One region of the Mesorhizobium sp. WSM3873 genome, then DNA from elsewhere that is predicted to be linked to it. Evidence: predicted binding sites of a transcription regulator. Region 1 holds the regulator's gene; each other region holds the start of a gene.
The links. The regulator PhoB, encoded in region 1, activates phosphate uptake and scavenging genes when phosphate is short. The targets are predictions, from matches to a motif close to TGTCATNNANCTGTCAT.

Region 1 (7,127 bases):
TGCCGAGCGCATTGGTCGACGAATTCTGCCGCGCCGACGAGATCGCCGCGGCGATCGTCGCCAGCACACCCATGATCATGAACACCTTCATGGTGATCCAGCGCGTGTTGATGCCGGCAAGGTTGGCCGCTTCCGGATTGCCGCCGATGGCAAAGACATAGCGGCCGAAGCGGGTGCGCTTGGTGATGAAGGTCATGACGAGACCGACGGCGATCGCCATCAGCACCGGAATGGCGATGCCGTGGGCGATGAACAGGCCGCCTTCGGGGACGGCGATGTTGTTGGCGGCGGCGTAGCGGTTCACGATGCCGACCGGCCAGGGATAGGAATTGGCCAGCCACACCGCGCCCATGATGACCGCGCAGGTGACCGCGCCGAGCAGCGTCTCGGCCCAGATCGGACGCAGCGGGAAACGGAAGCGCTTGCGCTGCACCCTGCCGTTGAACAGCGCAAACACCACGGCAACACAGGCGACGGCGCCGACGATCCAGCTCCATCTGGCGCCGATCGAGCCGGCCGGTCCGCCGCCCATCAGCTGGAAGGTGGCGTCGAGCGGCGCCACCGTCTGGCCGCTGGTGACCCACCAGGCGGCACCGCGCCAGACCAGCAGCCCGCCAAGCGTCACGATGAAGGCCGGCACTTCGAGATAGGCGATGACGAAGCCCTGGAAGGCGCCGATCAGCAGGCCGAGCGCCAGGCCGATCAACAGTGCCAGCACCCAGATCCAGGGAGTGCCAAGCTCGAGCCCAACCATTCGCACCAGGAAATGCACTTGGGCAAAGCCCATGACCATGCCGATCAAACCCTCGGCGGATCCGACGGAGAGATCGATGTTGCGCATGACGATGACCAGCACCATGCCGGAAGCCATGATGGCCACGGCCGAGGTCTGCACCGACAGGTTCCACAGGTTGCGCGGCGTCAGGAACGTTCGACTGTCGAAATCGAGTGGATTGACGCCGAGCCGCAGGCTCGAGATGACATGCAGGCCGATCCAGATGATCAGCAGCGCGCCGACCATGCCGAGCATGCGTGTGTCGAGCTCAGTCGCCTTGAGGAAGCGCCCGACGGTGCTCAGTTCGGAAGGCCGCGCGCGATCCGCCGCCGGGTTGGCCGGCGTATCAGAGGTCGTATCGGTCATGATCTCCTCCCACCGGCTTGCCGTCTGGCGCGGATGCCGGACCACGATGCTAGAGCAATTCCAGGAAAAAGTGCGTAGCCGCCTGGAATTACGCACAAACAAACGGCTGGAGCAGTTCGGCGATCCTGCCGGACAGTGAACTGCCCCAATGGTCTCCGGCTTCAGTACGCCCGAAAGCCTTTGGAGAAACGCCGCGGCCCAACGGCCGCGGCGCTGCGTTTGAACCTGACGGCCAGCTTAGTTGCAGACCGCGATGCTGCCGGCGGCAACACCCGCGCAGACTTCATCCTTCTTTATCCAACCCGCGTCGATGACGAGGTTGAGATTATCCTTGGTGATTGCGACCGGGGTCAGGAACAGCGACTTGACGGTGTTGCCGCCAGGCGTCGTGAAGTCCTTGGCGCCCGCGATGTCGGTCATCTTCTTGCCGTCGGCGAGCTGCGAGGCGATCTCGGCGGCGTGCTTGCCGAGCTCGCGCGCGTCCTTCCACACCGACACCGTCTGGGTGCCGAGCGCGATGCGGTTCAGCGCGGCATGGTCGCCGTCCTGGCCCGAGACCGGAACGGTGCCGGCCAGCCCTTGCGCCGTCAGCGCCGCGACGACGCCGCCGGCAGTGCCGTCATTGGCCGCCACCACCGCGTCGACCTTGTTGTCGTTGGCGGTCAGGAACTGCTCCATGTTCTTCTGCGCGTTGGCGGGCAGCCAGCCGTCGGTATAGGCCTCGCCGACATTCTTGATCTTGCCGCTGTCGATGGCTTCCTTCAGCACTTCCATCGAGCCGGAGAACAGGAAATCGGCATTCGGGTCGGCGCCCGAGCCCTTGATAAAGACGTAATTGCCCTCGGGCTTGGCCTTGAACACCTCGCGGGCCTGCATGCGGCCGACTTCCTTGTTGTCGAAGGTCAGATAAAACACGTCCTTATTCTCGATCAGGCGGTCGTAGCCGACGACCGGAATGCCTTCGTCGAGTGCCTTCTGCACCGCCGGCCCGATCGCGGAGGCGTCTTGCGCCAGGATGATCAACGCATTGGCGCCCTGCGAGATCAGGCTTTCGACGTCGGTCAGCTGCTTGCCTGGATTGGACTGTGCGTCGGCGGATATGTACTTGTCGCCGGCGGCCTCGATCGCCTTCTTCATCGCCGCTTCGTCGGTCTTCCAGCGCTCTTCCTGGAAATTGGACCACGAGACGCCGATCACCTTGTCCTTCGCCTCGGCGACCGACGCCAGCGTCAACGACATGGCGATGCCCGCCAGCATGGCGGTTGCGAATCTCTTCATGATATCCTCCCTGCGCCCCTCGCGGCGCGATCCAGATTGGCCCCGAAGGCCATGTAGAAACTTTTTTTCGAGCCTCGAAAAAATACTGATCCAAGGCTAAGGTACTGTCAACTGCAATTCTGACGGTTTTTGAGGTGTCGCGTACTTTTTTCGAGACCCGCAATAAATAATGACAGTGCCGACCGCTTCTGCCACTATCGCGCAACAGTTCGGTGGAGGCGCAGCCCGCGTCCACCGAAACTTGCAAAAACCGGGACGGTTCGGGTGCCGGCGTCCGGGACTGAACCGATCTGGCGCGTCGCCGGGTCCTGTGCATGATCGAGAGGCCGCGCTGACTGGGAGGAGAAAAAATGTCGGTCGGAATCCGCCACGACGATCTGCGCCGGCGCAACCGCGCCATGGTGCTCTCGGCCGTGCGCCGGGCCGGCCAACCGTCGCGCACGGAAATCGCCGCGACCACCGGGCTCAGCCATTCGACCATTTCGGCGATCTCTTCCGACCTGATCCAGGAAGGCATCTTGGCCGAGAGCAAGCCGAGCGAGACCGCGTCTCTGAAGCGCGGCCGGCCACAGGTGGGCCTCGCGCTCAGGCCTGAGGCGGCGGCGGTGGTGACGGTGGTGCTGTCGCTCAATTTCCTCTCGGTCGCCGTTATTGATTATGCGGGCCAGGTCATCGCCGAGGAGCAGCGCCGCCTCGATACCCTCACCATGCCGCGCAACGAGCTGATCGGCGAATGCTTGGCGATCGTGCGGCGCCGGCTGGACGATCCGGACCTCGACGTCGGCAGCGTCGCCCGCATCGCCATGGGCATCCAGGGCATCACCGATTCCCATGCCCGCGCCATGCTGTGGTCGCCGATCACGCCGCTGACCGACATTCCCTTCGCCGACATCCTGGAAAAGGAATTCGGCATTCCGGCCACCATGGAAAACGACTGTAACATGATGGCGGTGGCGCTGCAGTGGCGCGATCCCGACCGCTATCGCGACAATTTCATCGCCATCCTGCTCTCGCACGGCATCGGCATGGGCCTGGTGCTGAAGGGCGAGCTGTTCACCGGCACGCATTCTTCCGGCGGCGAGTTCGGCCACATGATCCATCGTCCGGGCGGCGCGCTTTGCCGTTGCGGACGCCGCGGCTGCGTCGAGGCCTATGCCGGCAACTACGCCATCTGGCGCAGCGCCATGAAGATGAGCGAGGACGCCGAGCCGGTCGATGTCGGCGACGCCGACATGCGGGCGCTCGCCGCCAAGGCGCGCGAGACGGATGGCCCGGAGCGCGAGGCCTATCGCCGGGCCGGGGAGGCGCTGGGCTTCGGCCTTGGCAGCCTGTTCGCGCTGATCGACCCGGCGCCGGTCGCCATGGTCGGCGTCAGCGCCGCCGCCTTCGACCTGATCGAGCCGGCGCTGCGCGAGGCGATCGGCCAGACCGCCGGAGGCCAGCATTCAAACTCGATCTCCTTCGATACCGAGCCGAACGAATTGCCGCTGATCCGCGAGGGCTGCGCCATGCGCGCGCTGACCTTCGTCGACCAGGAGATTTTCGCCTCGGGCGTGCAGGCGAGAATGGGCAAGAACGTGGCCTGAGCAGCTTCGATAGCGATCGTTGGCTTCTGTGCGTCCTGCAGACGCCGGAGATTAGCGAAGGCCCCGCAGCTTCGTCATTCGGGCGGAGCAGGAGCGAAGCTCCGTCGCACAGATCCTGGAATCCATGCCATTACCGGCGGAGCAGAATTTCTGCACCGCCGCGGCGCGAGGAAGTCGCGTGGATCGTCGGGTCTGCGCCGCGTCGCGACGCTTCGTGCTCCGCCCGTGGACGGCGAAGCACCAGTGTCTCGATAACCCGCCAGCGCAGATAGAACCCGTCAGACCTTCGGTGCCCTGGCTCTAGTCTTCCCTGATCGCGTAGCCCGCCCCACGGATGGTACGTATGACGTCCGGCATGCGGCCGTTGTTGACCGCCTTGCGCAGGCGGCCGACATGCACGTCCACGGTGCGCTCGTCGATATAGATCGTCTCGCCCCAGACATTGTCGAGCAGCTGGCTGCGCGAGAACACCCGGCCGGGATGCCGCATCATGAATTCAAGCAGCCTGAACTCGGTCGGGCCGAGCCGGATCTCGCTCTTCTTGCGGTAGACGCGGTGCGATTCGCGGTCGAGGACGATGTCGCCGACCTTGAGCACGCTGGACAGCACCTCCGGCTTGGCGCGGCGCAGCAGCGCCTTGACCCTGGCCATGAATTCCGGCGTCGAGAACGGCTTGACCAGATAGTCGTCGGCGCCGGTCGAGAGGCCGCGCACCCTGTCGCTTTCCTCGCCGCGCGCCGTCAGCATGATGATCGGCAGGCGTTCGGTCTCGGGCCGCATCCTGAGGCGCCGGCAAAGCTCGATGCCGGACACCGCCGGCACCATCCAGTCGAGCACCAGAAGGTCGGGCACATTCTCCTGCAGGCGGATCTCGGCCTCGTCGCCGCGCGTCACCACCTCGACCTGATAGCCCTCGGATTCGAGGTTGTAGCGGAGCAGCACCCCCAGCGGCTCCTCGTCCTCCACCACCATGATGCGTGGCGCGATCATTTAGCAGGCACCTTCGCTGTCAGGCCGCCGGCGCCGACATCGCCGTCTCGTCCTGCTTAGGACGATTCGCGGGCAATTGCGTGCCGGTCAGCACATAGTAGGCGTTCTCGGCGATGTTGGTGACGTGGTCGCCGATGCGCTCCAGATTCTTGGCGCAGAACAACAGATGCGTGCAAGCCGTGATGTTGCGCGGATCCTCCATCATGTAGGTGAGGAGCTCACGGAAGACGGAGGTGTATTTGACGTCGATGCGCTCGTCGTCGTTGCGGAGCTTGGCGAGCGCCGTGGCGTCGCCGGCCGCGTATTCCTCGATCACGCCCTGGACCTGGATCAGCACCAGCTGCGCCATCGAGTCGATGGAGTGCGACAGATCGCGCGGCGCGGCGCTGACGCCGACCGAGCCGACGCGCTTGGCGATGTTCTTGGCAAGGTCGCCGATGCGCTCGAGATCGCCGGCCATCCGGATGGCGCCAACGACGCTGCGCAGGTCGTCGGCCATCGGCTGGCGCTTGGCGATCAGCGTGATGGCGCGATCGTCGAGCTCGCGTTGGCGCGCGTCCATGATGGCATCGTCGGAGACCACGCGCTGCGCCAGCGCGTTGTCGGAATTCAGCAGAGCCTTGGTCGACGCGCCGACCATCGAGCCGGCAAGATCGCCCATGTCGCGGATGAGCTGGCTGATCTGCCTCAGATCCTCGTCGAAGGAAGCGACCGTATGGGCCATGGTTATGTCCTCGTATGAACTCAGCCGAAGCGGCCGGTGATGTAGTCCTGCGTGCGCTTCTCGCGGGGCGAGGTGAAAATCTTCTCGGTCCGGTCGAATTCGATCAGCTCGCCGAGATACATGAACGCCGTCTGCCGCGACACGCGCGCCGCCTGCTGCATGTTGTGGGTGACGATCACGATCGTGTAGTCGGCCTGCAGCTCGTCGATCAGCTCCTCGATCTTGGCGGTCGAGAGCGGATCGAGCGCCGATGCCGGCTCGTCGAGCAGGATGACCTCCGGCTTCACCGCCACCGTGCGGGCGATGCAGAGCCGCTGCTGCTGGCCGCCCGAAAGGCTCTGGCCACTGGCGTTGAGCTTGTCCTTGACCTCGTTCCACAGCGCGGCGCGCTTCAGCGCCTGTTCGACGCGATTGTCCATCTCGGCCTTGCTGATCTTCTCATACAGCCTGACGCCGAAGGCGATGTTCTCGTAGATCGACATCGGGAACGGCGTCGGCTTCTGGAACACCATGCCGATCTTGGTCCTGAGCAGGTTGAGGTCCTGCGAGCGGTCGAGGATGTTCTTGCCGTCGAGCAGCACCTGGCCTTCGGCGCTCTGCTTCGGGTAGAGCTCGTAGATGCGGTTGAGCACGCGCAGCAGCGTCGACTTTCCGCAGCCCGAAGGTCCGATGAAGGCGGTGACGCTCCGCTCGGGCAGCGACAGGTTGATGTCCTTCAGCGCCTTCGACTGGCCATAGTAGAAGTTGAGGTTCTTGACTTCGATCTTGGCCTTCTCGGCGGTCGTCTCGGCTACGTTCAGGTCGGTGGACAACATCGGTTTCATCTGTCCTCTCTGCGTCCGGTAAGGCTGCGGGCGAAGATGCTCAGCCCGAGAACCGTCAGGGTGATTATCAGTGCGCCCGTCCAGGCCAGTTGCTGCCATTCCTCATAAGGGCTCAGCGCAAACTGGAAGATGGTCACCGGCAGGCTGGCCATCGGCGCGTTGAGATTGCTCGACCAGAACTGGTTGTTGAGCGCTGTGAAGAGCAGCGGCGCCGTCTCGCCCGAAATGCGGGCGATCGCCAGCAATATGCCGGTGACGATGCCGGACAGTGCGGCGCGATAGGCGACCGAGCGGATCACCACCCAGCGCGGCGCGCCGATGGCGGTGCCAGCCTCGCGCAGCGCGTTGGGCACAAGGTTCAGCATGTCCTCGGTGGTGCGCACGACAACGGGGATCACCAGGATCGACAGCGCCACCGCGCCGGCGATCGCCGAGAAATGACCCATCGGCCGCACCATCAGCTCGTAGACGAACAGGCCGACGATGATCGACGGCGCCGACAACAGGATGTCGTTGATGAAGCGCACCACTGTCGTGAGGCGCGAGAAGCGCCCGTACTCGGCCATATAGGTTCCGGCGAGCAC
Region 2 (7,127 bases), on a different contig from region 1:
CTTCTGGAAGCCTCGGCGCGGTTCCGCTTCAACCTCAATGTCGCCGTGCCGGAGGGCAGCGAGCCGTTCGAGAAATATGTCGACTGGGCGAAGGCCAATGGCGGCAAGGTGAGGTTTGCCGGCTCGGCCGAAGAGGCCGTCGACCAGGCCGATTGCGTGGTCACCGACAGCTGGGTATCGATGGGCCAGGAGCATCGCGCCCGCGGCCATAACGTCTTCCTGCCCTACCAGGTCAACGCCGCGCTGATGGCCAGGGCGAAGTCCGACGCGCTTTTCATGCACTGCCTGCCTGCGCACCGCGGCGAGGAGGTCACCGACGAGGTGATCGACGGACCGCATTCGGTGGTCTTCGACGAGGCCGAGAACCGGCTGCACGCCCAGAAGGCGGTGCTGGCCTGGTGCCTGGGCGCTTGACCGGGGTCGACTTGATCCGCGCCAACTTGATCCGGGGATGTGTGATGCCTATTTGCGGGCCATCACTGAAATCGAACGCGCTTCGACCCATGCCGCCTGGAAAGCGGGATGGATGCGCCCCGGAGTTTTGTCATGCTGGAAACGCTTTCCTTGGCTGAGCATCAACCCAAACTCGGCGAATTCGGCTTCGCCGGCGACGACCATGTCGTGCCTTACGAAGTAGCGCCCTTGGATGTGCGCGGCCGCACGGTGCAGCTCGGGCCGATGCTCGACGCCATTCTCAGCCGCCACGATTATCCCGAGCCGGTCGCGCGCCTGCTGGCGGAGGCCTGCGTGCTCACCGTGCTGCTCGGCACGTCGCTGAAATTCGAGGGCAAGTTCATCCTGCAGACCCGCACCGACGGACCGGTCGACATGCTGGTGGCGGACTTCACCACGCCGCATTCGTTGCGCGCCTATGCGCGCTTCGACGCCGACCGGCTGCAGGCGCTGATTGCCGCGGGCGGGATCTCGCAGGAGAAGCTGCTCGGCACCGGGGTCCTGGCCCTGACCATCGATCAGGGCGCACACACGCAGCGCTATCAGGGCATCGTCCAACTCGACGGCACATCGCTGGAAGAAGCCGCGCGCACCTATTTCCGCCAGTCGGAGCAGATCCCGACCGATCTGAGGATGTCGGTTGCGAAGCTGGTGACCCCGGGCCCGGGCGGGGCCCGCGAGCAATGGCGCGCCGGCGGCATCCTGGCGCAGTTCCTGCCGCAGGCGCCCGAACGCATGCGCGTGCCCGACATTTCGGGCGGGGATGGCGATCCACGAGACGTGACGCACGAACCGGCCGACAATTCCTGGCGGGAACTCTTGGCGCTGCTCGGCACCATCGAGCCGACCGAGCTCATCGATCCGACGGTGGGCGCCGAGCGGCTGCTCTACCGGCTGTTCCACGAGCACGGCGTGCGCGTCTTCCGCGGTGTGCCGGTTGCCGACCAGTGCTCCTGCTCGCGCGACAAAATCCGCGGCATTCTCGAAGGCTTCTCGGCCGAGGAGATCAAGGACTCGACCGAGGACGGCGGCATCCATGTCGCCTGCGAGTTCTGCTCGACGCAGTACGACTTCGATCCGGCGGAGTTTGCGGCGGAGTGAGAAAGCTCCGGTTCCTCGCCCCCGCTTTGCGGAGGCGGGGAACTCGAGTTCTTTAGTTCACCGTCCTCTTCGTCCCCGGCATATCGAGCGAGAAAGCCGGAATGGCGACGTCGAACGTTTCGCCGCGGCCGTTGCGCATCGTGTAGTGGCCGACCATGATGCCGGATGGCGTCGAGAGCGGGCATCCCGACGTATACTGGTAGCTGTCGCCGGGGTTGAGCTCCGGCTGGTCGCCGACCACGCCCTCGCCGCGCACCTCTTCGACTCGGCCACGCCCGTCGGTGATGTGCCAGTAGCGCGACAGAAGCTGCACGAACTCGTCCGACCGGTTGTCGATCGTCACCTGGTAGCCCCAGACATAGCGGTTTTCGGACGGATCGGAACGGTCCTCCAGATAGAACGGCCTGACCTGCACTTCGATGTTGCGCGTCACGGCGCGATACATGAGCCACTCCGGTGCCGCGCAGGGAACATTTTGTCGCGCGTCGCGGTTCTACCTCCGCAGCGTCGCCAGCCTGCCGGCTTTTCCACCGCACGTGCCGACAAACAATGTCATTTAAGTGACACATGACAATGTTGGTGTGCACAAACCGTGCGGGCGACTCGGGCGCTCTGTCGAGTGATGAAACGGCCGCGGGCGGCCTTTCCGGAGTGACCAGATCTCGATGGAACTGACCCTCGCAGCCGTCTTTGCCTCCTCGGCCCTTCTTTTTTGCAACCTTGCCAGCATCCTGCTCGCATCGTCGCGGCTGAAGCCCAGGCGGATCATTCCTCCGCCTTCCAGCAAACAGCCGCCTGTCTCGATCGTCGTGCCGTCGCGCGGTGTGGAGCCGTTCACGCAGGAGACGCTCGACCGCGCCTTCTCGCTCGATTGGCCGCGCTACGAACTGATCTTCTGCGTCGCGCACGGCGAAGATCCCGTGGTCAAGCTGATCAACGCCGCCATCGCGAGATTTCCGAATGTTCCGGCGCGGCTCCTCGTCGGCGATGACAGGATCAGCGCCAATCCCAAGCTAAACAACTGCATCAAGGGCTGGCGGGCGGCGCGGCACGACTGGGTGATCCTGGCCGACTCCAACGTCCTGATGCCCAAGGACTATGTCCAGCATCTGATGGCGGCCTGGCGGCCGGACACCGGCCTCGTCTGCTCGACGCCGATCGGCTCGCGGCCGGACGGTTTCTGGGCCGAGGTCGAATGCGCCTTCCTCAACACGCTGCAGGCGCGCTGGCAATATGCCGGCGAAGCGCTCGGCCTTGGCTTCGCCCAGGGCAAGAGCATGCTGTGGAACAAGCCGATGCTGGATGCAAATGGCGGCATCCAGGCTTTGGCCGCCGAGATCGCCGAGGACGCGGCGGCGACCAAGCTGGTCAACAGCCTTGGCCTTCGGGTCAATCTCGTAGCCGCGCCCTTCGAGCAACCGCTCGGCCAGCGCACGCTCGCCGAAATCTGGTCGCGCCAGGCGCGCTGGGCGCGGCTGCGCCGCGTCACCTTCCCATTGTTCTTCGCGCCCGAAATCCTGACCGGTGTGGTGGCGCCGCTGCTTATGGCGCTGATTGCGGCGGCAAGCGCCGGTGTCAGCCTGCCCACGACCGCGCTCTGCGTGCTGGCGATCGCCTATGTGCCCGAATGCATGCTCGCCTGGTCAAAGGACTGGTATCTGTCGCCGCGCAGCGTCACCGCGATGATCGTGCGCGACGCGATGCTTCCCGCCATCTGGGCGCGCGGCTGGCTTGGCGGAGCCGTCGAATGGCGTGGCAACGCAATGACCATCCGCAACAGCGGGATGACTGAACTCGAAGAGATTGCTTGAGCCGGCTGCGGCTCAAGCGCGCTCTTTGCCGCCGTGGCGGTTCATTCCTTCGCCGCCTTGAGCGCCTGTTCGATGTCGGCGAGCAGGTCGTCGGTATCCTCCAGCCCGACGGAGAGCCTGAGCGTGCCTGGTCCGATGCCGAGCTCGGCGCGCGCCCCGTCGCTGAGGTTTTTGTGCGTCGTCGTCGCCGGATGCGTGATCAGGCTCTTTGCGTCGCCGAGGTTGTTCGAGATCAGCACGATGTCGAGCGCGTTCTGCAAGGCGAAGGCCGCCTGCTTGCCGCCCTTGACGTCAAGGCAGATCAGCGTCGAGCCGCCCGACATCTGCTTCCTGACGATATCCGCCTGGGGATGGTCGGCCCGGCCCGGATAGATGACGCGGGCGATCTCCGGCCGGCCGGCCAGGAAGTCCGCGATCTTGCCGGCGCTTTCGGTCTGCTGGCGCACGCGCAGCGGCAGCGTTTCGAGGCCTTTCAGCAGCGTCCATGCGTTGAATGGCGACAGGCTCGGGCCGGTGTGCCGGAAATAGTCGTGCAGGTTCTCGTCGATCCACTTTTTGTCCGACAGGATGACACCGCCGAGGCAGCGGCCTTGGCCGTCGATATGCTTGGTCGCCGAGTAGACCACGATATGGGCGCCGAGCTGCAGCGGCTTCTGCTGCAGCGGCGTGGCAAAGACGTTGTCGACGATCACGCGCGCGCCGATCGAATTGGCTAAAGCGGCGACAGCGGCGATATCGACCACTTCCAGCGTCGGGTTGGTCGGGCTTTCCAGGAAGAACAGCTTGGTATTCGGCCTGACCGCTTTTTCCCAATTGGCAATGTCGGTGCCGTCGATCAGCGTCGCCTCGATGCCATAGCGCGGCGCCAGCGTCTCGACCACCCAGCGGCAGGAGCCGAACAGCGCTCGCGCCGCAACGATGTGATCGCCGGCCTTGACGCTGCAGAGCAGAGCGGCGGACACGGCGGCCATGCCGGAAGCGGTGGCGCGTGCGTCTTCGGCGCCTTCCAGCGCGCACATGCGCTTCTCGAACATATCGACGGTCGGGTTGGCGTAGCGCGAATAGATGAAGCCGGGTTCCTCCCCCTTGAAGCGGGCTTCCGCTGCCTGGGCCGTCTCGTAGACATAGCCCTGGGTGAGATACATCGCTTCGGCGGTCTCGCCGAAGCCGGAACGCAGCGTCCCGCCATGCACGAGTGCCGTCTGAGGTTTCCAGTTACGCGTCTTGGTCATCGCCCTGCTTCCAAACACAAAAAAACCGGCCGCGACGTCGCAACCGGTCCATACGGCCTTGCGGCCCGACGGTCCTTTAGCGACTTGTTTAACGTGGCTGCAAGCCGACCGGCCAAATCACCACGGGATAACGACCCTTTAGACCCGCACCGCGCTTGCGTCAATTGCCGGCTTGATTAAGAGGTTTGTACCAGGCAGCTTCCGCAAAAGTGTCCCGCGGTTTTGCGACAGGAAACTGCGACGACAATGACTTCGCCCGGAGCCAGACATTGCGGCAGACAGGCATTCTTCCCGATCAGGACATCGCGGCGCTCTTCCAGTCGGGCGCGCTGAAGTCGCCGCGCGCGCTCGACACCAACCAGATCCAGCCGGCCAGCCTCGATCTCAGACTGGGCGACAAGGCCTTTCGCGTGCGCGCCTCCTTTCTGCCCGGTCCCGATCATCTGGTGGCCGACAAGCTGGACCGGCTGAAGCTGCATGAGATCAATCTCGCCGAGGGCGCGGTGCTGGAGACGGGCTGCGTCTACATCGTGCCGCTGCAGGAAGGCCTGGCGCTGCCGGCGGAAGTCTCGGCTTCGGCCAACCCGAAGAGCTCGACCGGACGACTCGACATTTTCACGCGTGTCATGACCGACCGCGGCCATGAGTTCGATAAGATCGCCGCCGGCTATCATGGCCCGCTCTATCTTGAGGTCAGCCCGCGCACCTTCCCGATCGTCGTGCGCGCCGGCTCGCGCCTGTCGCAGATCCGCTTCCGCACCGGCAACGCGGTGCTGTCGGAGAATGAGTTGCGTGACCTCCATCACGCCGAGATGCTGGTTGCGACCGAGCCGCCCAACATCTCCGGCGGCGGCATTGCGCTCTCTATCGATCTCGACGGCGACAAGGACGGCCTGGTCGGCTATCGCGGCAAGCACCACACCGGCCTCGTCGACGTCGACAAGCGCGCCGCTCAGGATGTGGTCGACTTCTGGGAACCGCTCTACAAGAGCGGGGCCGGCGAGCTCGTGCTCGACCCGGACGAGTTCTACATCCTGGTCTCTCGCGAAGCCGTGCACGTGCCGCCGCTCTATGCCGCCGAGATGACGCCTTTCGATCCGCTGGTCGGCGAGTTCCGTGTCCACTATGCCGGCTTTTTCGACCCGGGCTTCGGCCATTCCGCCGCCGGCGGCAGCGGCAGTCGCGCGGTGCTTGAAGTGCGCAGCCACGAGGTGCCGTTCATCCTCGACCACGGCCAGATCGTCGGTCGCCTCGTCTACGAGCATATGCTGAAGCGGCCGCAGGCGCTTTATGGCAGCGAGTTGGGCTCCAACTATCAGGCGCAGGGGCTGAAGCTCTCCAAGCATTTCCGCGCCGCGCGCTGATCGCCCAACCAGGCTGTGCTTGCCCGGCCTGGCGCGCCGTGCTTGGCTGCGTCCGACCATGTAGCAACTGAAGCCAAGGGGATGAAAATGCAGATATCCAGATGGATCCTGTCGGCTGCGGCCGCCGCCATGCTGGCGCTCGGCGTCGGTTCGGTAGACGCGGCCGAAAAGATCAAGATCGGCACCGAGGGCGCCTATCCGCCCTTCAACACCATCACGCCGGACGGCAAGGTCGAAGGCTTCGACATCGACATCGCCAATGCGCTCTGCGCGCAGATGAAGGTCGAATGCGAGATCGTCACCCAGGATTGGGATGGCATCATTCCGGCCCTGCAGGCCAAGAAATTCGACGCCATCATCGCCTCGATGAGCATCACCGAGGAACGCAAGAAGCAGGTCGCCTTCACCCATAAATACTACACGACGCCGCTTGCGCTGGTCGCCCTGAAGGACGCCGACATCGCCTCGACCGAGCCGGCCTCGCTTGCCGGCAAGACGGTCGGTGCCCAGGCCTCGACCACCCAGGCCAACTACGCCCAGGACGTCTACGCCAAGGCCGGCGCCGAGGCGAAGCTCTACCCGACCCAGGAAGAGGCGGTGACCGATCTGCTCAACGGCCGTCTCGACGCCGTCATCTCGGACAAGTTCGTGCTGGTCGACTGGATGAAGAAGGCGAGCGACGGCTGCTGCAAGCTGGTCGGCGACGTCAAGGGCACCGAGACCGAGGCCGGCATCGCCGTGCGCCTGGAGGACACCGCTCTGCGCGACCGCCTCAACGCGGCAATCGACGCCATCGTTGCCGACGGCACCTACGAGAAGATCCAGTCGAAGTATTTCGATTTCGATATTTATTGAGGTTGAAGCTGCCAATCTCCCCCCTCGTGGGGGAGATCACGCTCTAACCTCACAGCGCCTTCACCGCCACCTTCACCGGCTTCTCGATCTCGAGCGGGTTGCGCAGCGGCAGGCCGAAATCCTTGGCCTCGATCTCGAACGTGTCGCCTTCCTCGGTCCTTACGCCGTCGGCGAAGGAGAGCGTGGCGGTGCCGAACATGTGCACATGCACGTCGCCAGGCTGGCGGAAGGCCGAATATTTGAAGTGGTGATGCTCGAGATTGGCGATGGTGTGCGACATGTTCGCCTCGCCGGACAGGAACGGCTTTTCC
Region 3 (7,127 bases), on a different contig from region 1:
ACGCGCACGAGGTCGGCGCGCCGGCCGGGCTCGATGACACCGCGATCGCTAAGGCCGACCGCTTCCGCCGGGTTCTTCGAGACCATGGCGACCGCCTGCGGCAGCGAAATGCCTTCCACGACATCGCCGAGGAAGAAGGCGGACTGAATCAGGCTGAAGGGGATATAGTCGGACGACAGGATGTCGAGCAAACCGTCGCCGGCAAGCGAGCGCGCCGACACATTGCCCGAATGCGAGGAGCCGCGCATGACGTTGGGCGCGCCCATCAGCACTCCGAGGCCTGCCGCCTTCGAGGCCCTCGCCGCCTCCTCGGTGGTCGGGAATTCGGCAACGCGCACGCCCTGCTCCACCGCCTCGTCGACATGGCCGGCCGTCGCATCGTCGTGGCTGGCAAGCACGATGCCGCGCTCGCGGCAGGCGGCGGAAATGAAGACGCGGTTCGGCCCGGAATTCTTGGCCGATTCCGCCATACGCTTCTCGCAGAATTTCTGGAAGTCGCGGTCGGTGAGCTTCAGCTTGCGCTGGTAATAATAGGCGTAGGTCTCGAGATCGACGAACTGGCGCTGGCCCGGCGCATGGTCCATCAGCGAGGCGAGCTTCACCCTGTCGTCGGTCTCGAAATTGGCGAAGGCCTCGAGGCAGTCCGGCGCCGAGACCTCGCAGCGCAGATGGATGAAGTGGTCGGCCCTGAGCCGATCCTGGCGCACACTGTCCTCGATCGCGTCGGCGAGCTTGCGCACGTCGTCGGACTTCAAGTCGGCATCCTCGTCCATGCCGACACGCAGGGCGTCGAGCACCGTGGTGATGCCGGCGGTCGCCACCTGCGCATCGTGGGCGAGCACGGCGGCGATCGGGTTCCAGCGCACTTTCGGACGCGGCGCGTAATGGCCTTCGAGATGATCGGTGTGCAGTTCGACGAGGCCCGGGATGATGTAGTCGCCGCCCATGTCCTCGCCGGTGCGGGCCGCACCCGGCTCGATCGCGGCAATCAGTCCATCGCGCAGCAGCAGCGAGCCCGCGACGATCTCGTCGGGCAGCACGATGCGGGCATTGTTCAAAACGGTCTCGGCGGTCATTTCAGCAGTCCTATCTCAGGCGGGCGGACAATCAGGCGGTTTTTCTGGCCGGGCGGCGTCCAAGCACGTGGTGCGAGAGCACCATGAAGGGCGCGCCCGGTTCCGTTTCGACGAACAGCGTCAGCGCATCCACCGGCACCGGACGCTGCAGCACATCCGCGAACAGGCTGTCGATTGCAGCGCGAAGGCGCGGACTTTCCTGTGGCCCGACCCGTCCGGAGAGCGTCATGTGGAAGCGGAACGTCTCGAAGACGTAGGGATAACCCCACTGGCAGAGGTTGCGAAACTCATCCGGCTTCAGCGAGTCTGGGCTGCGGCGCTCGATCTCGGCCTCGGTCAGCGGCGCGCGGAAACGGTCGAAGGCGCGCACGACCTCGCCGGCGAAACTGTTGAGCGGCTCGAATGGACTTCCCGGCACCAGGGCAAAAAAGCCGTCGATCTGGCCGACGACCAGACGCGGGATGACGACTGGTGGCGTGGCCTCGGCGAAATCGTCGAGCGCCGCCCGCAGCGAGGCTTCCGTTTCGCTCGGCGCCAGCCGGAACGGCGCCTTCAGCGTCGCGTGGAAGCCGTAGCGCCGTGCCGAGGCGGTGTGGAAGGCAACTTCCGCCGCCGACAGGGCACCCACACCCTCGACCGGCCGCGTCGGCGCGCCGAACGGGTCGCGCCCCAGCCAGTTGGCGGCGATCCGCGCCAGCGGCTCATCCTGCCTCGGGGTAAAGTAAATGGCATAGCGCATCGAAAATCCTCGTCAGACCCGCTGCCATAGGTGATTTCCATGACGGATTGACGAAGCTTTCATGGGTGTTCGAAGGCAACCCGGGCTCCGGCGGTCCTTAGCCGACGATTTTCCCGAACTGGACCAACAGGTTGAGGGCTATGAAAAATCTCACGCCTTCATCAGCCACTCATGCTCGGCGGCGTTGTGGAATTTCCACGTCCGCTTCGGGCCGGCCATGACGTTGAGATAATAGAGATCATAGCCGTGGCAGGCCGCACACGGGTGGTAGCCCTTCGGCACCAGCACGACATCGCCGTCCTCGATCGCCATCGCCTCGTCCAGATCGCGCACGCCATTTCTGTCGGCGTCGGTGTAGACGCGCTGGAAGGCGAAACCCTGCGGCGGGTCGAGGCGGTGGTAGTAGGTCTCCTCGAGATAGGACTCGGCCGGCAGATTGTCCTGGTCGTGTTTGTGCGGCGGATAGCTGGAGGTATGGCCGCCGGGCGTGATGACCTCGACCACCAGCAGCGAGTCGGCCGGCTTGCCCTCGGGCAGGATGTTGGTGACGTAACGGGTATTGGTGCCCTTGCCGCGCACTTCCTGACCGAGATCGTCGGGCGCAATGACGCGGGCGGGCAGGCCGCCGCCAAGACCGGGCGCCGAGCAGACCGCAAGCTCCAGTTCGGTGTCGGCGGTCACCGACCAGTCGGAGCCTTGCGGCACATAGACCGACCAGGGTTTGCCCTTGAAGGGCGACATGCGCTCGCCGAGCAGGCCGAGATCCTTGCCGCCGGCCGCAGCCTGGCCCTTGCCGGTGACGAACACCAGGCAGACCTCGCGCTCGCCCGTCTTGCCGGCGGCCGTCTCGCCCGGCCGCAAGCGGTGGAGATCGAAACCCACGTAAGTCCAGCCCGCGCTTTGCGGGGTGACGTGGGCGACGTGGCCGTGGCCCTTGTCGGCCTTGACGAGCAGTTTCGACATTTTGTCTCCTGGATCATTCCTTCGGCTCGGCCGGAGGCTTGGGCTCCTCGGCCGGCTTGTAGAGGTAGAAGAACTGCCACACCGCGTAACCGGCGAAGCCGAGCGCGATTACACCCCAGAACGGCGTGCCGGAGGCGAATTCGATCACCGACCAGATTAGGCAGACGGCAACGACGGCAATGCGCCGCCACAGCGGTCGGAAGAAGGGGTGCTCATAGTCTTTCATCGCGCCAATCCGGGACTTGTCCAAACGCATCAGATAGACCGAGCGGCCGGACGAATCCACCGTTTACGCCGGGAAGCCCTGCGTCTCCACCGTATAACCGGCGGCCGTCATCACCCGCATCAGCTCCTTGTGGCCGACCTCAGCCATCCTCAGCGGCGGGTTCTTTTTCGGATCCTGCTCGGCCTCGACCACGAACCAGCCTTCATAGCCGTAGTCGGCGAAGCGCTGGACGATCGCGCCGAAATCGAGCGAGCCGTCGCCGGGCACGGTGAAGGCGCCGAGCGCGACGGCATCGAGGAAGGACTGCTTCGTGCGGTCGAGCCCGTCGATCACGTTCATGCGCACGTCCTTCACATGGACGTGGTTGATGCGCTTGTGGTGGTTGTCGATGGCGCGCAACACATCGCCGCCGGCGAAGGCGAGATGGCCGGCATCGAGCAGCAGCGGGATGCCCTCGCCGGAATGATGCATGAAGGAATCGAGTTCCGGCTCGGTCTCGACCACGGCCGCCATGTGATGATGGTAGGAAAGCGGCATACCCTGGTCGGCGCACCATTCGCCGAATTCGGTGACGCGGCGGCCATAGGCCTTCATCTCGTCGCCGGAAAGCCGTGGCTTGGTGGCAAGAGGCTTGGAGCGGTCGCCCTGGATGGAGCGGCCGACCTCGCCATAGACGATGCAAGGCGCGTTGACCGCCTTGAACAAGTCGATCATCGGCTGGATGCGATCCTTGTTCTTCGACATGTCCTCATCGACCAGCGTGCCGGAGAACCAGCCGCCGCAGAGCGTGACGTCGGCCTCTTTCAGGATCGGCAGCATCACCTTCGGATCGTTGGGGAAGCGGCGGCCCATCTCCATGCCGGTGAAGCCGGCCGAGCGCGACTGGCGCAAACACTCCTCCAGCGACACATCATCGCTCAATTCCACGAGATCGTCGTTCCACCACGCGATGGGAGACATGCCCAGTTTGGCTTTCAAGTCGTCACTCCAGGTTTGGATCGTTCAACTTTCGCTCATCGGCGCTGCCCTCATCCGCCTGCCGGCACCTTCTCCCTGGAAATGACGGGGAGAAGGGACAGGCTTCAGCGCTGGCGGCCCCCTGCTCCCCGTTCTTCACGGGGAGAGGGCAAGGGTGAGGGGCAGTGCCAGCTTCAATCACCTAAGCTCCGCATGAGCTTTTTCTCGTCATACGCCTTGCGCGCGGCGTTCACTTGCGGCCGCGACGAGACTTCCGGCACGGCAACATCCCACCAGTGGCCGCCGGCCTCGGTCGACACCAGCGGATCGGTGTCGATGACCAGCACGGTGGTCTTGTCGTTGCCCTTCGCCTTGGCAAGCGCCGTTTCGAGTTCAGCAATCGAGGCCACTTTCTCGGCGACGGCACCTAGGCTTGCCGCATGGGCGGCGAAGTCGACGTCGGGCATCACCTCATGGCGAGCGTCCTTCAAGAGATTGTTGAAGTTGGCGCCGCCGGTCGCCATCTGCAGCCGGTTGATGCAGCCATAGCCGCGATTGTCGAGCAATACGATGGTGAGCTTCAGGCCGAGCATCACCGACGTCGCGATCTCGGAATTGAGCATCAGATAGGAGCCGTCGCCGACCATGACGACGACTTCCTGGTCGGGTTTCGCCATCTTGACGCCGAGCCCGCCGGCGATCTCGTAGCCCATGGTCGAGAAGCCGTATTCGGCGTGATAGGAACCGGGCGCGCCCGCTTGCCAGAGCTTGTGCAATTCGCCCGGCAGCCCGCCGGCGGCATGCAAAAGCGTGACGCCCGAGCCCTTCGCGCGCTGCACGGCGCCGATCACCTGCGCGTCGGAGGGATAGGCGGCGTTGGTCGAGGCCGTCACCTTGGCGGCGGCAGCCTGCCATTCCGTCTTGCCCTTCAGCGCATTGTCGGTCCAGGCGGTCGGCGCCTTCCAGCCCTTCAGCACGGCGGACAGCTCGGCGAGCCCTTCGGTGGCGTCGGCAACCAGCGGCAGCGCCCAGTGCTTGCCGGCATCGAAGACCTGGGTATTGAGCCCGATGATGGTGCGGCCGGCATTCTTGAACAGCGCCCAGGAGCCGGTGGTGAAGTCCTGCAGCCTGGTGCCGACGGCAAGAACCACATCGGCCTCTTCCGCCAGCCGGTTGGCCGCTGATGTGCCGGTGACGCCGACGGCCGCCATGTTGAGCGGATGATCGTCGGGCAGCGAGGATTTGCCGCCTTGGGTCTCGCAAACCGGAATGCCGGCGCCCTGCACCAGCTTGGCCAGCTCTCCGGAAGCCTGCGAATAGAGGACGCCGCCGCCGGCGATCACCAGCGGCTTCTTGGCGTTCTTCAGGGCCGCCACGGCGACGGCCAGTTCGTTGCGATCCGGGCGCAGCCGGCGCGGCGTCCAGACGCGCTCGGCAAACAGGCTTTCCGGATAATCATAGGCCTCCGCCTGCACGTCCTGGCAGAGCGAAAGCGTGACCGGGCCGCATTCGGCCGGATCGGTCAAGACCTGCATGGCGCGGTTCAGTGCCGGGATGATCTGCTCCGGCCGCGTGATGCGGTCGAAATAGCGCGAGACGGGGCGGAAGCAGTCGTTGACGCTCGCCGTGCCGTCGGAGAAATCTTCGGCCTGCTGCAGCACCGGGTCGGGCAAGCGGTTGGCGAAGACATCGCCGGGAAGCAGCAGCACCGGTAAGCGATTGACGTGAGCGAGCGCCGCAGCCGTCACCATGTTGAGCGCGCCGGGGCCGATCGAGGTGGTCGCGGCCATGAAGCGGCGGCGGAAATTCGCCTTGCCGTAAGCAATCGCCGCATGCGCCATCGCCTGCTCGTTATGGGCGCGGAAGGTCGGCAGCTCGTCGCGGACCTGGTAGAGCGCCTCGCCGATGCCGGCGACATTGCCGTGGCCGAAGATCGCCCAGACGCCGCCGAAGATCGGCACCTTCTTGCCGTCGATCTCGGTCATCTGGCGGCTGAGAAAGCGGGTCAGCGCCTGCGCCATCGTCAGGCGAACGGTCTTGGTCATTGTCGTTTCCTCCGGCTTTCCCTGTGCCGCCTAATATGCTGCCCGTTCTTCTTATGCTGCTTTGCGGCCGCGCGCTGCAAGCCATGCCTCGGTCAATTGCTCGAAGCGCGAGGCCATGTCGGCGACAGCCTCGTCATCCGAGATCTTGCCGGCCAGCCATTGTTCGGCGGCATTGACAAAGATGGTGCGACCGACGGCAAATCCCTTGACGATGGGCGCATTGGCGGTGGCGGCAAAGGCGGCGACCAGCTCATCCTGCGGCGCCTCCAGACCGAGCAGCACGACGCCGCGGCACCACGGATCGTGCTTGACGATCACCTGCTCTATCCTGGCCCAGGCGCCTGCCGAGGCCTGCGGCTCGAGCTTCCACCAGTCGGGCCTGATGCCCAGCGCATAGAGTTCTTCAAGGGCGCGCGGAATGGTGGTGTCGTCGAGCGTGCCGTGCTTGCCGGCGATGATCTCGACGAGCAGTTCCCTGCCGACTTTCCGCGCCGCCTCGAACAGGGTCCGCAGTTTTTGCTGCTGCTCTGTCTTCAGCGCCTCCGGATCATCCGGATGATAGAAGCAGAGGCACTTGATGCAATGGTCGACCGGCCATTCGGTGAGCTGCGAGCCGATGTCCTGCGAAAACTCGAAGCGCAGCGGCCGCGATCCGGGCAGCTCGACCGGCCGACCTAACCAGGCAAAGGGATGGCGGGCGAACTCGAACATGGCATCGCGGCCGTATTTCTCATCGATCAGCATGCCGTAGCCGTCGCGACCGGCGGCGACCTTGGCCGCCGCCTTGACGGTGAGCACCTTGAAGTCGGGGATGCGCGAGACATCTGCACCGACCCTGGCGGCGACATCTTCCAGCTGGACGCGGTGGTCGCAAGCGAGCGCCATCAGCGAAGGGATGTCGCGCCGCCGCGTCGTCGCCCAATGGATGTGGTTGATTGCCTCGTCCTTGCGCAGCGCCAGATGCTTGCTGCGGTGCTTCAGAAAAAACTGCAGCTCCTCGAAGGTCGGATATTCCGGCGCGCATAGCAGGCGCGACACGGCGAAGGCGCCGCAGGCATTGGCCCAGGTCGCCGCCGTGGCAAAGCTTTCGCCGCCGAGCCAGCCGCGCAGGAAGCCCGACA
Region 4 (7,127 bases), on a different contig from region 1:
AGATCATCAGCGTGCGGTAGAGCGCTTTCCCGCGCACCACTTTTTCCGCCATTACGGCGAGCAGCAACGCCACGGCCATGGCCACGATTGCGGTGGCAAGCGAAAATACCACCGTTACCTTGATCGAGTTGAGATAGGCCGGGTCGGCAAGCACTTTGCGGAAATTGGCAAACCAGACGAACTTGCTCTTCAGCCCGAATGGATCCTGCCTGAGCATGGACTGGTAGAGCGCCTGCCCGGCCGGCCAGTAGAAGAAAACCAGTGTTATGGCGAGTTGCGGCGCCACAAGCAGGTAAGGCAGAACTTTGTGGGGGAAAACGACGCGCGGGGTCAGCTTGGTTTCCTCGTCAAGCAAGGATCGCCCGCGCGGATCCGCGCGGGCGACGTTTCATCTCGGCCAGGTCTAGTTGCCCAAAGCGTCCTTGATCGCCGCGTTGCCGCGCGAGACGGCATTGTCGAGCGCCTGCTGAGCCGTTTCCTGGCCGGCCAGCATCTTCTCGAACTCCTCGTTCTGGATATCGCGCACCTGCGGCAGATTGGGCAGGCGCACACCCTTCGAATTCTCGGTCGGCGCCTTGCCGGTCATCTGCAGGATCGGTGTCTCGCGGCCCGGGTTCTTGTCGTAGAAGCCGGACTTCTTGGTCGCCTCATAGGCCGCCAGCGTCACCGGCAGGTAGCCCGACTTCTGGTGCAGATATTCCTGCACCTCGGTCTTGGAGAGATAGGCGAAAAAGGCCGCGACGCCCTTGTACTCCGCATCGGATTTGCCGCTGAAAACCCAGAGGCTTGCGCCGCCGGGCGTCGTGTTCTGCGGCGCGCCCTTGGCATCGCTGTCATACGGCAGTTGGCCGATGCCGTAGTTCATGCCCGACTTGACGATATCGCCGAGCCCGCCCGAGGACTCGGTAAAGATGCCGCATTCCCCGGCGAGGAATATCTGCTTGGCCTCGGAGGTGCGCCCGCCATATTTGAAAGTGCCATCCTTGGCGAGGTCAGCCAGCGCCTGAAAGTGGTTGACGAAAATCGGCGCATTGATCTTGAGCTCGACGTCGCCGCCGGCCAGTCCGTTCTGCTGGGTCGCCCAGGAAACATTGTTCCAGGCGGCAAAATTTTCCAGATGGATCCAGGTCAGCCAGGTCGAGGTGTAGCCGCAAGGGGCCGCGCCGCTCGCCTTGATCTTCTTCGCCGCTTCCCATACCTCGTTCCAGGTCTTAGGCGGGTTGTTCACGTCGAGGCCGGCCTTCTGAAAGATGTCCTTGTTGTAGTAGAGGATCGGCGAGGAGGAATTGTAAGGGAAAGACAACATCGTGCCGTCCGGCTTCGAATAGTAGCCGACTATGCCGGGCAGATACTGGCTCTTATCGAACGTCATCCCCGCGCCCGTCAAAACTTCGGCCACGGGTTTGATCGCGCTCTCGGCCGCCATCATGACGCCGGTGCCGACATCGAAAACCTGGATGATGTCTGGCGCCTGGCCGGCGCGGAATGCGGCGATGCCTGCATTCAGCGTCTCGGGATAGGTGCCCTTGAAGACCGGAACGATCTGGTAGTCGCTTTGGCTGGCGTTGAAGTCCTTCGAGATCTTGTCGACGACTTCCGCATTGGCGCCCGTCATCGCATGCCACCAGCTGATCTGCGTGACAGCGAAAGCGGACGTGGTGGAAAGCAGGGTCAAGGTAGCGGCAACACCTGCCGCGAAGCCGAAGAGCTTCATGTTTTCATCTCCCGTTGTGATTGGCGAAAGGGGGGCTTCCGCAGAAACCAGTATGTGTTGCGCATGACAATCGGACAACGGTTTTGTTATGCGTCGATGAACATCAACTGATCCTAAAATAACGTGCATCAGTCACGGCCGGGCAGATTGTTTGCCGGCTTAGGATTTGAGCGACTCCAACCATCGTGTGCGACAGCCGGCCTAACCTTATCCGCCCTTACAACCCGAGACACACGCGTCGGTTGCAGGTCCACTAATCGATTCTTCAGCTGTCGGGCCTTAAGCAATCTTAACTTGATTGATGCGGGAAGATCAGGTGGGGCCAAATGTTGACCGTCTATAATTGCATCGTGCACGAGCACGATCTGAGGTTGGTCGCGCTTGCGGCGCTCATCTGCGGAATTTCGTCTTTCTCGGCGGTCAATCTTCTTCGCCATGTCGAGCAATCGACCAGTCGAAATCGCTACGCATGGCTGTTGATTGCAGCCACGGCGACCGGATTTGGCATCTGGGCGACGCACTTCGTCGCCATGATCGCCTTCACGCCGGGAATACCCAACGCCTATAACGCGGAGCTTTCCGCCCTTTCGCTGGCTGCCTCCGTAGTTCTGACAGCGGCCGGAATGTGGATCGCCACCATCCGCGGCGGCATTGATCACTACCTTGTCGGCGGCGCCGTGCTCGGCGTCGGCATTGCCGTGATGCACTATACCGGCATGGCGGCGTTCGAGGTCCAGGGCCGGATCGTCTGGAACGAGCTGCTCGTCGCTCTTTCGCTGGCGGCGGGCGTCACGCTTGCCGCGCTTTCGCTGCTCGTCGTGCTGCGCCGCCCGTCGACGCTTACGACGATCGCTGCCGCCGTCTTGCTCACACTGGCCATCTGCACACTGCATTTTATCGCCATGGCGGCGGTCTCGATTTATCCGGACTCCTCGATAGAGATCTCAAAATTCACCATCGCGCCGATGTCGCAAGCCTTTGCCGCCGCGGCGGCAAGCCTGGTCATCCTAGTGCTCTCGGCCGCGGCGCTCCGCATCGACCTGCGCTTCCGACGCCACCAGGCGGAAGCGCAGCGCATGCACGGCCTGGCCAACGCGGCGGTCGAGGGGCTGATCGTCTGCGACGGCAGCCGCATCGTCAGCGCCAACGACAGCATCGCGGCGCTGAGCGGCATCGCGCCCGGCACGCTGAACGTGATGACGCTTGGCGACCTCTTCGGCGCACGCATCGCCTCAGCCATCGCCGGCGGCAGCGGCCAGGCGCAGGAAGCCGAGCTGCGCAGCCAGGACGGCACCCGCATCCCGGTCGAGCTGATCGCCCGCAGCATCGACTATTGCGGCAAGCCTCACGACGTCGTCGCCGTCCGCGACATGCGCGAGCGCAAGAAGGCCGAGCAGGAGATCCTTCACCTGGCGCATTTCGATCCGCTGACCGGGCTTGCCAATCGCCGCAGCTTCACCAGCCGCCTCGAGGCCGAGATCGCCACGGCAAGCGGCAAGGGCGGGCAGCTCGCGCTGATGCTTCTCGATCTCGACCGCTTCAAGGAGGTCAACGACCTCTTCGGTCATGCGGCCGGCGACGCCGTGCTGCAGAGGGTGGCGCAATGCGCTTCGGGCGTGCTCCGCCATGGGCAGATGCTCGCCCGCCTCGGCGGCGACGAGTTCGCCATCATCGCGCCGAACCTTCCCGACCCGCAGGCCGCGGGCCGCATCGCCGAGGCGGTGCTTTCCAGGCTGCGCCAGGAGAGCCAATTGTCGCCCGGCGGCGAGCTGGTGTCGGCCAGCATCGGCATTGCTCTTTACCCGCTGGACGCCGACGAGCAGGCGGCGCTGGTCAGCCATGCCGACACCGCGCTCTACCGCGCCAAGGCCGAGGGCAAGGACACTTATCGCTATTTCGAAGCTTCGATGGGCGCCGAGACGCGCGACAGGCGCGCCATGGAGCACGATCTGCGCCAGGCGGTTGCGCGCGGCGAGTTCCGGCTGGTCTATCAGCCGCAAAAAGAGATCAGCAGCGGCAAGATGATCGGTTTCGAGGCCTTGATCCGCTGGCATCATCCGGAGCGCGGCAACATCCCGCCGTCGGTCTTCATCCCGGTCGCGGAAGACAGCGGCGCCATCGCCCAGATCGGCGAATGGGTGCTGGCGACGGCCTGCGAGGAAGCCGTGCGCTGGAAAAATCCGCTGACCATCGCCGTCAATGTCTCGGCGGTGCAGCTCCACAACCCGAATTTCAGCCGCAAAGTGCACGAGATTCTGCTGCGTTCGGGACTTCCGGCCGGACGGCTGGAGCTTGAAGTGACCGAGACGGCGCTGATCAAGGATATGCCGCGGGCGCTGGCGACTCTGCGGCAGGTCAAGGCGCTTGGTATTCGCGTCGCGATGGACGATTTTGGAACCGGCTATTCATCGCTTTCCAATCTCCGCGCCTTCCCTTTCGACAAGATCAAGATCGACGGCTCCTTCATCAAGTCGGTCGACAGGAATGGCCAGGTCGCGGCCATCGTGCGCGCCGTGCTGGGTCTGGGGCGCGGCCTCGGCCTGCCTGTTCTGGCCGAAGGCGTCGAAACGCTGGACGAATTGCGCTTCCTCGATGCCGAAGACTGCGAGATCGGCCAGGGATACTATCTCGGCAGGCCAGGCCCGATCGAAACCTTCAGCGAGCTGACCGGCGTGCCGGCGGCCATGGATGCTGTCGAGGCCCGCGGCGGCAGCATCCTGATGCTCGAGCCGGCCGCCGCGCTGCGCTCAGCTTGACGGACTGAGCGCGGCCTCCACCAATCGCTTGGCGTCGGGGCTCGACCATTCCGCCGGGCCGTTCATATGTGCGATCAGGCAGCCTTCGCCGTCGATCAGCATCGTCACCGGCAGGCCAAGCGCCAGCCCGCGCGTCTTGGCCTCGTTGAACAGGCCCATCGTCGCATCCCGGTAGTAGCCGAGCGTCTCGATGCCGATCTCCTTCAGGAACTTTTTCGGCTTGGCGTCGTCGCCGGTGTCGACATTGACCGCGACGACCTCGAAAGCGTTGCCGCCCTTTTCCTTCTGCAACGCATCGAGCGCCGGCATTTCGGCGCGGCAGGGCGCGCACCATGTCGCCCACAGATTGAGCAGCACCGTCTTGCCGGCATGACCGGCGATCGTCGTCGGCTTGCCGTCGGGTCCGTTGAAGGCGAGGCCCTTCAGCGATTGCGGCGGATCCGCCGGCTGCAGCGCCGCGACCTGGCCGACTGCCTTTGCCGCAACCTGCTTGGCCCGTTCGACCTTCGCCTTGCAGGCGATGTCGTCCTTGCCGGTGCCGGCCGCGGCAACCTGATCCGGCGTGTTGTTGCCAGAACCGCTCTCGCTGACATATACCGCGACCGCGCCGGCCAGCACGCCCGCTACAAGCGCGGCGAGGATGAGGCGCGGGGCCGGGAAGAATTTATTGCCGTCTGCCATTTTCTTAAAAACTGCTCCGGAGCACGGGTTATAGCGATGAGCGACAAGAAGGCCAGCAACCAGATGTGGGGCGGACGTTTTGCCTCGGGTCCGGCCGCGATCATGGAAGCGATCAACGCATCGATCGCCTTCGACCGCAAACTCTACGCGCAGGACATCCGCGGCTCGATCGCCCACAGCGAGATGTTGGCTGAAACGGGCATTATTTCGGCGGCCGATCAAGGGAAAATCGCTCACGGCCTGAACACGATCCTGAAAGAGATCGAGGCTGGGAAATTTGAATTCTCGACCAAGCTCGAAGACATCCACATGAATGTCGAGGCGCGTCTGGCCGATCTGATCGGGCCGGCTGCCGGCCGCCTGCATACCGCCCGCTCGCGTAACGATCAGGTGGCGGTCGATCTGAGACTCTGGGTCAAGGAGGAATGCCAGCGCGTCGCCCAGGCACTGAAGGACCTCATCGGCGCCTTTCTCGAGCGCGCCGAGGAGCACGCCGCGACGGTCATGCCCGGCTTCACTCATATGCAGGCCGCGCAGCCGGTGACCTTCGGTCATCATTGCATGGCTTATGTCGAGATGTTCAGCCGCGATCTGTCGCGTGTCCGCGACGCCATCGAGCGCATGGACGAAAGCCCGCTGGGCGCCGCCGCGCTGGCCGGCACGAGCTTTTCCATCGACCGCCATATGTCGGCGAAGGCGCTCGGCTTCCGCGAGCCGATGCGCAATTCCCTCGACAGCGTGTCGGACCGCGATTTCGCGCTCGAATTCCTGTCCATCGCCGCGATCTGCGGCACGCATCTGTCGCGGCTCGCCGAAGAGATCATCATCTGGTCGACGCCGCAATTCGGCTTCGTCCGGCTCTCGGATAGCTTCTCCACCGGCTCCTCGATCATGCCGCAGAAGAAGAACCCAGACGCCGCCGAATTGGTGCGCGGCAAGACCGGCCGCATCAACGGCCATCTGGTCGGCCTGCTGACGGTGATGAAGGGCATGCCGCTGACCTATGGCAAGGATATGCAGGAGGACAAGGAATCGGTCTTCGACGCCGCCGAGACGCTCGACCTGATGCTGGCGGCGACCACCGGCATGGTGCGCGACATGACCGTGAACACGGCCGCCATGAAGAAGGCCGCCGGCGCCGGTCACGCCACCGCCACCGACCTCGCCGACTGGCTGGTGCGCAATCTCGGCCTGCCCTTCCGCGAGGCCCATCACGTCACCGGCCGCGCCGTCGCGCTCGCCGAGGAGAAGAAGGTCGGGCTGGAAAAGCTCTCGTTGGAGGACCTGCGCTCGATCCATCCCGGCATCACCGACGGCATCTTCTCCGTGCTTGCCGTGCAGAATTCGGTGAAGAGCCGGACCAGCTTCGGCGGCACCGCGCCGTCGGAGGTGAGGAAGCAGATCCGCTATTGGAAAAAGCGGCTCGCCAAGGCGTGATGCCGGGATGCAATGCGCCGAAAACTCGGCTAAAAGCGCGGCTGGACAAAACAGTTTCGAACGGATGGATCGATGACCCGAGGCAGGATTTTGGTGACGCTCGCGCTGCTGGCGGCGGTTGTCACCGTCACGGCCTGCGGCAGGAGAGGCGGCCTCGATACGCCTTACGAGGCTGCCGTGCAGGCGCGCAAGGATGCGGAGCGAGCCAAACAGCCGCTGCCGCCCGAGCCTGAGAAACCGGTCAAGGACAAGAAGTTCATTCTCGACCCCTTGCTCTAGAGCCGAGGAGATCATCCGATCTCATCGCGCTCCAATTTTCGGACCTCTCCCCGTGAACCATTTCGACTACCGCGACGGCGTTCTCTACGCCGAGGATGTGGCAATCCCCGACATCGCCGCCAGCGTCGGCACGCCGTTTTACTGCTATTCGACCGCGACCCTGACCAGGCATTTCCGGGTCTTCAAGGAAGCTTTTGCCGGTCTCGACGCGCTGGTCTGCTACGCGATGAAGGCGAATTCCAACCAGGCCGTCCTGAAGA

Region 2: a site for PhoB is predicted at 2,105-2,121, ahead of A9K71_RS14855 (ceramide glucosyltransferase). Genes of this name have one in related genera too.
Region 3: a site for PhoB is predicted at 1,855-1,871, ahead of A9K71_RS26190 (DUF1045 domain-containing protein). Genes of this name have one in related genera too.
Region 4: a site for PhoB is predicted at 1,778-1,794, ahead of ugpB (sn-glycerol-3-phosphate ABC transporter substrate-binding protein UgpB). Genes of this name have one in related genera too.

The regions. Positions count from the first base shown of each region.
Region 1 covers NZ_LYTM01000045.1:287,889-295,015, reverse strand. Annotated here, with positions in the region: gene A9K71_RS24395 (sugar ABC transporter permease) at 1-1,141, opposite strand, end outside; gene xylF (D-xylose ABC transporter substrate-binding protein) at 1,379-2,419, opposite strand; gene A9K71_RS24385 (ROK family transcriptional regulator) at 2,770-4,005, shown strand; gene phoB (phosphate regulon transcriptional regulator PhoB) at 4,306-4,995, opposite strand; gene phoU (phosphate signaling complex protein PhoU) at 5,015-5,719, opposite strand; gene pstB (phosphate ABC transporter ATP-binding protein PstB) at 5,740-6,543, opposite strand; gene pstA (phosphate ABC transporter permease PstA) at 6,540-7,127, opposite strand, start outside.
Region 2 covers NZ_LYTM01000019.1:31,604-38,730, forward strand. Annotated here, with positions in the region: gene argF (ornithine carbamoyltransferase) at 1-414, shown strand, start outside; gene A9K71_RS14845 (Hsp33 family molecular chaperone) at 523-1,554, shown strand; gene apaG (Co2+/Mg2+ efflux protein ApaG) at 1,607-1,999, opposite strand; gene A9K71_RS14855 (ceramide glucosyltransferase) at 2,220-3,365, shown strand; gene A9K71_RS14860 (O-succinylhomoserine sulfhydrylase) at 3,407-4,597, opposite strand; SAM riboswitch at 4,654-4,731, opposite strand; gene A9K71_RS14865 (2'-deoxycytidine 5'-triphosphate deaminase) at 4,867-5,961, shown strand; gene A9K71_RS14870 (ABC transporter substrate-binding protein) at 6,049-6,816, shown strand; gene araD1 (AraD1 family protein) at 6,866-7,127, opposite strand, start outside.
Region 3 covers NZ_LYTM01000055.1:43,191-50,317, forward strand. Annotated here, with positions in the region: gene A9K71_RS26185 (alpha-D-ribose 1-methylphosphonate 5-triphosphate diphosphatase) at 1-1,076, opposite strand, end outside; gene A9K71_RS26190 (DUF1045 domain-containing protein) at 1,108-1,815, opposite strand; gene iolB (5-deoxy-glucuronate isomerase) at 1,966-2,778, opposite strand; gene A9K71_RS26200 (hypothetical protein) at 2,792-3,004, opposite strand; gene iolE (myo-inosose-2 dehydratase) at 3,068-3,982, opposite strand; gene iolD (3D-(3,5/4)-trihydroxycyclohexane-1,2-dione acylhydrolase (decyclizing)) at 4,156-6,006, opposite strand; gene iolC (5-dehydro-2-deoxygluconokinase) at 6,058-7,127, opposite strand, start outside.
Region 4 covers NZ_LYTM01000003.1:128,482-135,608, forward strand. Annotated here, with positions in the region: gene ugpA (sn-glycerol-3-phosphate ABC transporter permease UgpA) at 1-334, opposite strand, end outside; gene ugpB (sn-glycerol-3-phosphate ABC transporter substrate-binding protein UgpB) at 404-1,714, opposite strand; gene A9K71_RS03265 (EAL domain-containing protein) at 2,041-4,470, shown strand; gene A9K71_RS03270 (TlpA disulfide reductase family protein) at 4,462-5,151, opposite strand; gene argH (argininosuccinate lyase) at 5,188-6,588, shown strand; gene A9K71_RS03280 (lipoprotein) at 6,661-6,867, shown strand; gene lysA (diaminopimelate decarboxylase) at 6,920-7,127, shown strand, end outside.